DNA from 2 places in the Lacrimispora xylanolytica genome. Region 1 is predicted to be linked to the other one. Evidence: a T-box and tRNA genes for the amino acid it is inferred to sense, from the RefSeq annotation. Region 1 holds a T-box; the other holds one or more tRNA genes.

Region 1 (5,447 bases):
ACACATGGTATTGTTTTCAAAGCTTATTCTGGCTTTCCCCTCCAGAATAAAACCTTTGATATCTTCTTCGTTGGAAAGGGGATTGTCATAGATTAGTTTCTCTTCAATCAGCTTAATATATCCTGCTGTATGATTCATTGTTGTGTTTCCTCCAATCATTTGTTTTTTTACACTCCACTGGATAATTATACCTCTACTGGATATTATTCTCAACCGTTTCAAGACGCTATTTCATCTTTCCAATCATTGCTAATTATGGTAGACTTATGACATACATACATGGAGGAGGAAGCTGCATGCAAATGCAATACACACAAACGATAAGCAACCAGAGTATTCTTGGAATTATCCGTCGTTTTTGCAGCTATATAGACACTAGACTTACAGAACATGGCACGCACGTAGCCTATATCATTTTCAGAATGATAAGGAAAACAGGACAGTATTCCCATGAAGAGCTTCGGGACATCTGCTTTGCAGCACAGATTCATGACATTGGAGCATTCAAAACAGAGGAAGTTTCAAGGATGCTACAATTTGAGACGAAAGACGTATGGAATCATTCCTTCTATGGGTTTCTTTTTGTCCATTATTTTTCTCCTTTAAAAGAGCTGGCACCCGCAGTGCTTCTTCATCACATCGGCTGGAAACACTTGAAAGACCAGGATCATCTAAGTGATAAGCTAAAGGATCTGGCACAGCTGATACATATCGCCGACCGGATTGATGTATCCATGTCCTTAGGGCACATGACCTGGGAAGATACCTTTCGTGCTTTAGAACAGGGAACGGATACTATATTTGCCCCTCACATATTAGAGCTTGCATCTCTTCTTGATTTTAAGGGCACCCTTGACGAGGAATGGAGACAGGATAAAGAATACGCAGATTTTTTAACCCAGATCCCTTTATCCGGAGATGAAATTACCGCATATCTAAAGATGCTTGTTTTTATTATTGACTTTCGAAGCCATTACACCGTGACTCATACCATAGCCACCACCAGCATCAGTTACGAGCTTGGACAACTGGCAGGTTTCTCGGAGGAACAGCTGAACCTGGTCTTATGCGGGTCTCTGCTTCATGATTTAGGTAAGATTGCAATCCCCGTTGATATTTTGGAATCTCCAGGAAAATTAAACAAAGAAGCCATGACGATCATGAGAACGCATGTGGACCATACCGAAGAAATCTTTGGGGGCCTGATTGACGATTCCATTGTCCGCATCGCCCTGCGCCATCATGAGAAATTAAACGGGACAGGATATCCAAAAGGCCTTACCGCCAAAGAGCTTACGTCAGAGGAGCGACTTGTGGCGGTTGCAGACATCATAAGCGCCCTTACAGGAACCAGAAGCTATAAAGAGCCTTTTCCTAAGGACCGCATACGGACCATACTGATCAATATGAAACGAGATGGCCATCTGGATTCTGAAATTGTAGATATGGCTGTCTGGAATCTGGACCAGATTCTTGATATGACAAAGATACGATGCCGTCCGGTTCTTAACATTTATGAAAAGCTTTGGAAGGAGTACGACCAATTCTTAGAGCTGAAATCCGGTCATGACAAAATACGGTTTGCCCTTTCCATTCAGGAGCCGATATCCCCAGTCCTATGGCCATAAAAATGGCCGGTATCGGAGGGAATGCCTCCTGATACCGGCCAACTTTTATTTTACAAATACTCTTACAAATTTCTTTTTTCCACGTTTTACAACCACACCTTCTCCGGAGAGCTGCTCTTTTGTAAAGAGAGTCTTTACATCGGTCACTGCTTCACCTTCTACGGTTACGCCGCCCTGTTCCACGTTACGTCTTGCCTCGGAACGGGTTGGTGCCAGACCAGACTTTTGTACGATTGTAAGAATATCAACGCTTCCATCTACAAAGTCAGCTTCTTCCATCTCCCATGCAGGCATATCTGCCGCATTGCCGCCGGCAAACAGCTCTTTTGCACTCTTTAAGGATTTTTCCGCTTCCTCTTCTCCATGTACCAGCTTCGTCAGCTCATAAGCAAGAATCTCTTTTGCCTGATTTAACTGGCTTCCTTCCCAGTGATCCATCTCATTGATCTGCTCAATGGGTAAGAAGGTGAGCATGCGGAGGCATTTTAATACATCGGCATCGGCTACATTTCTCCAGTACTGGAAGAAATCGAATGGAGATGTCTTTTCCGGATCAAGCCACACAGCGCCGGACTGAGTCTTACCCATCTTCTTACCTTCGGAATTTAAAAGAAGGGTAATGGTCATGGCATGTGCGTCCTTGCCTAATTTACGGCGAATCAGCTCGGTACCGCCAAGCATATTGCTCCACTGGTCATCACCGCCGAACTGCATATTACAGCCATAGCGGTTAAACAGCTCATAGAAGTCATAGCTCTGCATGATCATGTAGTTAAACTCCAGGAAGCTGAGTCCCTTTTCCATACGCTGCTTGTAGCATTCTGCCGTAAGCATACGGTTCACAGAAAAATGAGGTCCTACTTCACGAAGCATATCAATATAATTAAGCTCCATCAGCCAGTCTGCATTGTTGACCATAAGAGCTTTCCCTTCTGAGAAATCAATAAAACGGCTCATCTGTTTTTTAAAGCAGTCACAGTTATGCTGAATGGTCTCAATGGTCATCATCTGGCGCATATCGCTTCTTCCGGAAGGATCACCGATCATACCGGTTCCGCCTCCCAGCAATGCGATTGGCTTATTGCCTGCCTCCTGAAGACGCTTCATCAGACACAGTGCCATAAAATGGCCTACGTGAAGGCTGTCAGCCGTTGGATCAAAGCCGATGTAAAATACAGCCTTTCCTTCATTGACCATCTTGCTGATCTCTTCCTCATTGGTTACCTGGGCAATCAATCCCCTGGCTTTCAGTTCTTCGTAAATCGTCATAGCTATTCTCCTTAATTAAATAAAAATAAACCCCGTCCTATCAAAAGGACGAGGTTAAAATCTCGCGTTACCACCTTAAGTTCATAAGCAGCTCACACTGCTTACCTCTTTAAGTACCTGCTTCGATACTCTAGCACGTTAACGGGTGCGGGAATCCGTCACAGCCTACTGGGCAATTGCCGTTGGGTGTGAAGCTCAAAGATGTATTCACAATCCGTTTCCCATGCGCCTCTCATCTTCCGGCTGCTTTCTGTATGGTCCTTCGCACTGCTACTTGTTCTTATCAACGCTTTTATGGCGTATGAAGTTAATGACTAGTATATGTTTTTTTCCACGGTTTGTCAAGGCATTTCCTTCAAATGTCCTTTAAGTTCTTTTTGTGCCGGTACATATCTAAATCAGCATTTAAAATCGTATGATTCAGATCGTCACCCAAACGGTATTCCGCCACACCATAGGAAAAACAGGGACGAATTCCCTGAATCTCTTCACACTGCTTCTGGGCAGCTTTTAAGATTTTTTTCATCTCATCTGCATTTAACCGGTTGCTTAAGAGAACAAATTCATCTCCCCCAAAGCGGTACAGCCACATGTGCTTTCCTTTTGTCTTTAATATGGCGGAAGCAACGCTGCAGATTGCAGCATCTCCGCTGGAATGTCCAAATTCATCATTGATATTCTTTAAGTTGTCAAGATCGATCATCGCCATGGTGCATTCTGAATGACCGTTTATTTTCTCCAGCTGTTTTTCATAGGCAATCCGGTTATAGGTGCCGGTAAGCGGATCGTACAGGATCTTCTGTGTCGTCATAAGCAGAAAATATAGAATAACGAATGCCTCCGAAGCACTCCATACCAAAAAATGCAAATGAAACATAATCTCTACCATGATGGCAAATCCAATCACAATTAGAAAAAGAAGTAAAAACACCGTCTCCGCCTTGCGGTTTGGCTTTCCCCTCTGCCTTGCGGAACAGTAAATAAGAGATAACAGGTAAAAGACAGAGACCACAAAGGTAATAAAGAACAGGGGACCTCTTGTATATATATTTTCTCTGCTTACACGAAAAATAAACCCCATCCAGATGCTTAAAATGGAAAATACTATATTTATGGCCATAGGAAGATAAAACCATCTGGGAAACCGTTTGGAATCTTCCGTCTCGTAGATGAGCACAAGGATCATGGGCAGGCAGGGACTTATGGCAAAGTGAATAAACGTTGTCAAGGTTCTAAGCTTAACCCCCTCTCCCGTAGATAAGCCACTGAAACAATAATCTGCCCAGGTATCTGCTATCACCAGAAAGATCAGGCCGACTTCCCAAAGGAACAGCCTTTTGATTCGTTTTGAAAAAAGCTTGTCTGTAATCACCATTACCGCAAAAACCAAAAGAGCAATGGCAGGGGCATAATATGATTGCAGTGCATCCAAAAACATGGGATCCTCCTGAACAATAGAATTAATACATATGTCCATCGTAGCACCTAATCCGATCTTTTACAATTTAATAATCTTTCATTTATATGAAAATTTATTTATTATTCCGTATTTCCCTAAATAAAAGAGGAATTCCCCTGTTGCATGAAGCAGCAAGGGAATTCCATTTCCTTATTTAGCCTTTATCCAGGCACCGTTTTCACCCACCCGGTAGCCATCTGGAGTGACTGTATTCATCAGACATTCGCCGTTCTGGCTTAAATAATACCAGTTGTTATTAACAAGGACCCAGCCTGTTGCCATAGATCCATCCAGATTCATGTAGTACCATTTTCCTTCGGTCAACACCCAGTCTGTTTTCATGGCTCCGCTGGTCTCCATATAGTACCAGACACCCTGAACCTGATTCCAGCCCGTTGTCATATATCCCGTTTGTCCAAAATAGTACCAGGCTCCGTTTACCTTCGCCCATTCCTCCTTTGGATAGGTACCGTCTGCTTTTTTCAAACGCCAGCCGGACTGATCCATCTCCCAGTCTCCCTTTGTCTCATTGGAAGACGTCTTGATTCCATAATCCCGGTCAGAGTCAGAATCCCTGTCTCTATCTGGTTTTACAGGAGTCGGTTTCTCACCTGGCTCTGGATCCACTGGATCCGGCGTATCCACACCGATTCCTGGTAGTTTTGCTCCGGCACCTGCTTTATCAATCTTGCTGCCCTTTACAGGACGTAAGAAATCACCAAATTGAATTCTTCCATCCTGACGGTAGAATAAATCCGCAGGATTTAAAGATCTAAAGTTCTCTTGCCCCACTGCATTGGTTCCGTTTTGGTAGAGATAATTATTCTCTATCACCTTTGCAGATATCTTATCGTCGTAAACCTTCTTTAAGGAACCACTGAATGCTGCAGTTCGGAATGAAACGTTATTTCTAACCGTACCATCAGCTGTCAGTTCCCCATTAGCTCCCTTTTTATAAGGACTTGGACGCATAATATAATTAAAACGGGCGTTATCAAATGATGTATTATTTTCAATCGTCAATTCTCCCGGATTAAAGTTATCTGTGATTCCATCCAGGTTGTTATGGAATGCTACGCTGTTTCTTAAAA
Region 2 (5,447 bases), 1.1 Mb from region 1:
TATTGGTGCAGAATCCGGAAAAGTATCCAAGTTTGCTTTCTGGAATCTGCACTTTTTTGTAACCTATAGACGGAATAGGAAAATATGCATAAAAAATTATTTTGAAAAAAATGATGTTTGTGCACACTTATTTTCTCCAGCGTGGTATATTTATAAATGTAAACCCCCCCAATACATTATATAGTTTTTGCTACACCCCATAAGAAACGAAATACCTTCTCCGAAAAACGGTCAGCTACCCCGCTGACCGTTTTTTATTTCATTTTTTAGAGGTTAGGCAGGGTTGTATAATGGGGACCAATCGGATAGAATAGAATTAGAGTTAGGATGAAAGGAAAGAAAGAACGTATGTGCTTTCAGCAAGTTGCTTTAAATAAAGAGGCATTATTTACCGACGAGACTGACAGCTTCCGGTTTCCCTGTGAACCAGAAGAAGGGGACGAAGTAGTTCTTCTCTTCCGGACGGCCTTGAATGATATTGATTGGGTCTATTATATAGAAGCCGGCAGTGAACAACCAACTGCCATGAAAAGAACCAGCTCTGATGAAATGTTCGATTATTATGAGCACAGAAAAAAAGCAGGTTGTGATCCCATTCGGTACTGCTTTCAGGTGGTAAAAGGGAATCAGGTCTGTTATTACAGCCGCCTGGGCGTGGAAGATCAGATACCATCTGAGGGCTGGTTTTTAATGGTACCGGGCTTCTCCACACCAGACTGGGCAAAGGGGGCCGTCATGTATCAGATTTTTGTTGACCGCTTCTGCAATGGAGATCCAGCCAATGATGTGGTAGATGACGAATATGTGTACTTAAAAAGGAAGGTTACCGGTATCAGGGACTGGAATAAGTATCCCGATCAGTTTGATGTATGCAGCTTTTATGGTGGAGATTTGCAGGGGGTATGGGATAAGCTTGACTATCTGGAAAATCTGGGTGTGGAAGTAATTTATCTAAATCCCATTTTTGTATCGCCCTCCAATCATAAATACGATTGTCAGGATTATGACCATATTGATCCCCATTACGGTGTCATAGCCATGGATGGGGGAGCGGTTTTAGATTCTGAAGCCACCAGCAACCAGAATGCCACCAAATACATGATACGTACCACGGCAGAGGAAAACCTAAAAGAGAGCAATGATTTCTTCTCCAGGTTTATAAAAGAAGTACACAAAAGGGGAATGAAGGTCATACTGGACGGTGTGTTTAACCACTGCGGTTCTTTCCACAAATGGCTGGATGGAGAACGGATTTATGAGCTTTCAGGAAATTATGAGCCAGGAGCCTATGTCTCAAAAGAAAGCCCTTATCATTCCTTTTTTAATTTCCAGGATGAGAACTGGCCTTATAACGGCTCTTATGATGGCTGGTGGGGTCATGCGACACTTCCAAAGCTTAACTATGAAGGCTCTGATACTCTTTACCAGTATATCCTTAACATAGCTGCCAAATGGGTTTCTAAGCCATACAATGCCGACGGCTGGCGCCTTGACGTAGCTGCTGACTTAGGGCAAAGCAGTCAATTCAATCACAGCTTCTGGAAGGATTTCAGAAAGACAGTGAAGGCAGCCAATCAAGATGCCATCATACTTGCGGAGCATTATGGTGACCCTTCAGAATGGTTAAAAGGTGACGAATGGGATACGGTGATGAATTACGATGCCTTTATGGAGCCGGTCTCCTGGTTTCTCACTGGTATGGAAAAACATAGTGATGAAAAGGATGAAAAGCTCTTTGGAGACGGAGCAGCCTTTTTTAAGGCCATGAACCACCATATGAGCCGTATGATGGCGGGATCATTGTTCACTGCCATGAACCAGCTTTCCAATCATGATCATTCCCGTTTCCTTACAAGAACCAATAAAAAAATAGGCCGTACGGCTACAGAAGGACCGGAGGGAGCTTCCGATGGAATCAGCTACGGCATATTTCGTCAGGGTGTGATGCTCCAGATGACCTGGCCCGGTGCTCCCGCCATCTATTATGGGGATGAGGCCGGTGTTTGCGGCTGGACAGATCCAGACAATCGTCGAACCTACCCCTGGGGAAATGAAAACATGGAACTGATAGAATTCCACCGGTATATGACTGATCTTCACCGGTCCATCAAAGCGCTCCGCATTGGCTCCTTAAAGCAGCTTTTAGCAGGAGACCATCTCATTGCATACGGTCGCTTTACAGGAGACAGTATCTGCGCCGTTGCAGTAAACAGCCATGAAAATGAGCAGGAAGTCCACATACCGGTCTGGCAGCTTGGATTAAAGAGCGGCGAGACCATGTCCCGGGTCATGCTGACTTATGAGAGTGGCTATAATGTAGGTAAGCTCTCATACTCGGTGATAGAGGGGAATGTGAAGGTTTTATTGCCCCCTGTAAGCTCTGTGCTACTAGTTGGCAACAGGGACTAGCATAATTTTTTATAAAAACTGCTTGATTTTTTTGGGACAACATGTTAGAATAATAATCGCTTGTTAAAAGCTATGGGTGGGTTCCCGAGCGGCCAAAGGGGGCAGACTGTAAATCTGTTGTCGACGACTTCGAAGGTTCGAATCCTTCTCCACCCAGTTATTATTAAGAAAGAAGCCGGTATGATAATCATCATACCGGCTTCTTTGTGCTTACTTTTTATTTGTCTCAGTGACAGGCAGCTGTTATTCTGCCATCAAAGCCGCCATGGTGAAATAATTATATGGCTTGTTAAAGTGAGGCAGGAAGAAGATGTCTGTCAGCTTTAAGCGGTCAATGGTAACCTGTTCCTGAATGGCAAGAGAGAACATATGGATTGCCATGGAAATATCGTATTCAGAACACATCTGCGCTCCTAAGATGATTCTGGTCTTTCTGTCATATACGATACGGATTTTTACCTTATAATTATCATGCTGGATAAATGCAGGCTTCTGGGTGTCTTCGTAATCGGTAGCAACCGCGTCATAGCCCAATTTCTTTGCTTTTTCCAGTGTAATTCCGGTTGAGACCATCTTAAGATCCCAAATACAGATACCATTTGAACCCTGAACTCCAATGGATTTCAGTGGAGTTCCACAGGCATTATGAGCCGCTACGATTCCGGAACGCACTGCGTTGGTAGCCAGGGCAATATAGTTGGTCTTTTGAATGGAATTATCATAAATGGTCGCACAGTCACCAATGGCATAGACGTCCGGCTGACTGGTCTGCTGATGTTCATTTACCAGATAAGCCCCGTTCTTAAACAGCTCCAGGACGTCTTTTCCCAGCTGGCTGTTGGGCTTAAAGCCGATTCCAAGCACCACCATATCGGCTGGATACTCATGTTTGTCAGTGACGATCTTCTCCACCTTGCCGGTACCCTTAATGCTTGTAACGGTTTCCTCGTAAGCCAGCTTAATTCCATGGCTTTCTAAGTTCTTAGACATGATATCCGTAAATTCCTGATCATAATATCCGGACAGACAGGTGCTTGCAGTATCAATGAGAGTTACTTTCTTTCCAATACGATTAAAGGCCTCTGCCAGCTCCACGCCGATGTAGCCTGCGCCGACTACGACTACATTGCGGATCATGTTTTCGTGAAGCTTATCAATTACTTCTTTTGCGTTCTGATATAATTTTACGTACTGAACATTTTTTAAATCGGTCCCTTCAATGGTTGGAGTGACAGGAAGAGATCCGGTAGCAAGAATAAGTTTATCATAGGGAGTCTGATAGCTCTGGCCGTCTTTTCCAGTGGCAAATACCAGCTTTTTATCAAAATCAATATGATAGACAATGGTCTCTAAATATACCTTTGCGCCCTTCTGTTCAAAAATCTCCCTGCTGCAGTAAAACAATCCTTCGGAAGACGGAATCTGATTTCCAATCCATAAGGCCATACCGCATCCAAGAAAGCTGATATTGTCATTGGAGTCAAAAATCGTGACTTCCTTGTCCTTGTAGTTATCTAAAATAGTGTTAATTGCCGCAGTTCCAGCATGATTTGCTCCAATTACTACGATACGCTCCATATAATACCTCCTAAGTGGTTCGTTTTTATATAATATTGTACAGGCGAAAAAACAATTTCTCCTTAAGGTGATTCTATCACTAATTTGCCTGGGGTACAATTGCTACTTTATCTTTTTTTTATCAATATTCATTTTTTGAGGCTTGGATTTGTTTTTGTAATAATAAAATAAAGCGCTAGTATTGCTAATAATCATAGGTTACCCAAAGAGTTCCGTTCATAGAAATTATTAATTTGAAAGCAACAGTAAAATGTTTCCAGCAATGATTTTGTTTTCCTGTCTTTTTGCATTGATACGTTTACTGCTGCTGATAATGCCGTAATTCCTTGTTTTTATAGCTTATTTAAACAGCTGTAAAGGAAAATTTAAAATGAGGAGCAAATGCAATATAAAACAGTTGACAAGAAAGGCTTGTTTTTGTATAATCAATATGTTGTTCATCGGTGAGCTTTTTTTGCTTGGTCAAAAGAGGCTGTACCTTGATTACACTAGTTGCCGGCGTGGCGGAACTGGCAGACGCACAGGACTTAAAATCCTGCGGGACTTACCTCCCGTACCGGTTCGATTCCGGTCGCCGGCATTAATTGTGAGAAACCTTGTACTCGATTGAGTACAAGGTTTTTTTGCGCCCTATCTTTATTTACCTGCTTTCTGAATTGATTCAGCATAAAGTTGATGTTGGTAGTTATCATCATCCAGGTGATAACCAGGAGTATGAAGTATGATCTAACTAGGAGATTTGTAAAAGTTGTGTATATTATTGTAAAACATTAGTAAAGTGCATATAGTTATCTGAAAAATATCCGATATATTTACTGAATCTCAAGTTATATCTGAGACAAAGGCATAAATATATATTGGAGGTTTTAGCATGAACAGACACCGCAAGGGGATAAAAAAGGATTTGGTATTATTTACGTTGACCTGTATTGCCTGTATCGTATTTCTGTTGTCTGTAAGTTCTATTTATTTGATCTATGATACCGCTCATCGTTCGCTGGCAAAGAGTCTTAAGGAAACCTCGCAGCTTGTCTCGGAAAAGATTACCCAGCAGCTAAAAGAATACTCTGTCATTGCGGAGTCCATTGGCCTTTATGAAAAGGGGAATCGAGAGCGTGGAGGGAATATTGGTATATTCCTTACCATCTCAAGTTCTCAGTATGGGTTAAATAAGATTGATATCATTTCCGCAGATGGAACGTCCATGGTGAGCGGGAAATCATATAAGGATAATGTTGCCTATGAAAAGGCAAAAGGTGGCGTTCCCTTTCTATCAGACCCTATCGTTGGAAGTGATTCTGCCTCCTTTCAATACGCATATCCCTTTGGAGACCTGGTCATTATGCTGGATATTCCTTATTCCGTGCTGGAAGCCATTATAACCGAAGCTAGACTTGGAGAGACGGGAAGTACCTATATCTTAGACAGTAACGGGACGAAGGTAGCAGCCGATGATATTT

What was found. The T-box of region 1 lies ahead of tyrS (tyrosine--tRNA ligase). A T-box ahead of a tRNA ligase gene usually reads a tRNA of that ligase, here a tRNA-Tyr.
Region 2: it has a tRNA-Tyr gene. The T-box ahead of tyrS (tyrosine--tRNA ligase) is inferred to sense a tRNA for this amino acid. The anticodon was not compared.

Annotation. Positions count from the first base shown of each region.
Region 1 is NZ_CP113524.1:3,688,607-3,694,053, forward strand. It holds gene OW255_RS17160 (DUF1961 family protein) at 1-138, opposite strand, end outside; gene OW255_RS17165 (HD-GYP domain-containing protein) at 297-1,628, shown strand; gene tyrS (tyrosine--tRNA ligase) at 1,674-2,897, opposite strand; T-box leader at 2,939-3,193, opposite strand; gene OW255_RS17175 (GGDEF domain-containing protein) at 3,253-4,335, opposite strand; gene OW255_RS17180 (fibronectin type III domain-containing protein) at 4,507-5,447, opposite strand, start outside.
Region 2 is NZ_CP113524.1:293,144-298,590, forward strand. It holds gene OW255_RS01440 (glycoside hydrolase family 13 protein) at 349-2,409, shown strand; tRNA gene OW255_RS01445 (tRNA-Tyr) at 2,484-2,565, shown strand; gene nox (H2O-forming NADH oxidase) at 2,653-3,987, opposite strand; tRNA gene OW255_RS01455 (tRNA-Leu) at 4,482-4,567, shown strand; gene OW255_RS01460 (methyl-accepting chemotaxis protein) at 4,859-5,447, shown strand, end outside.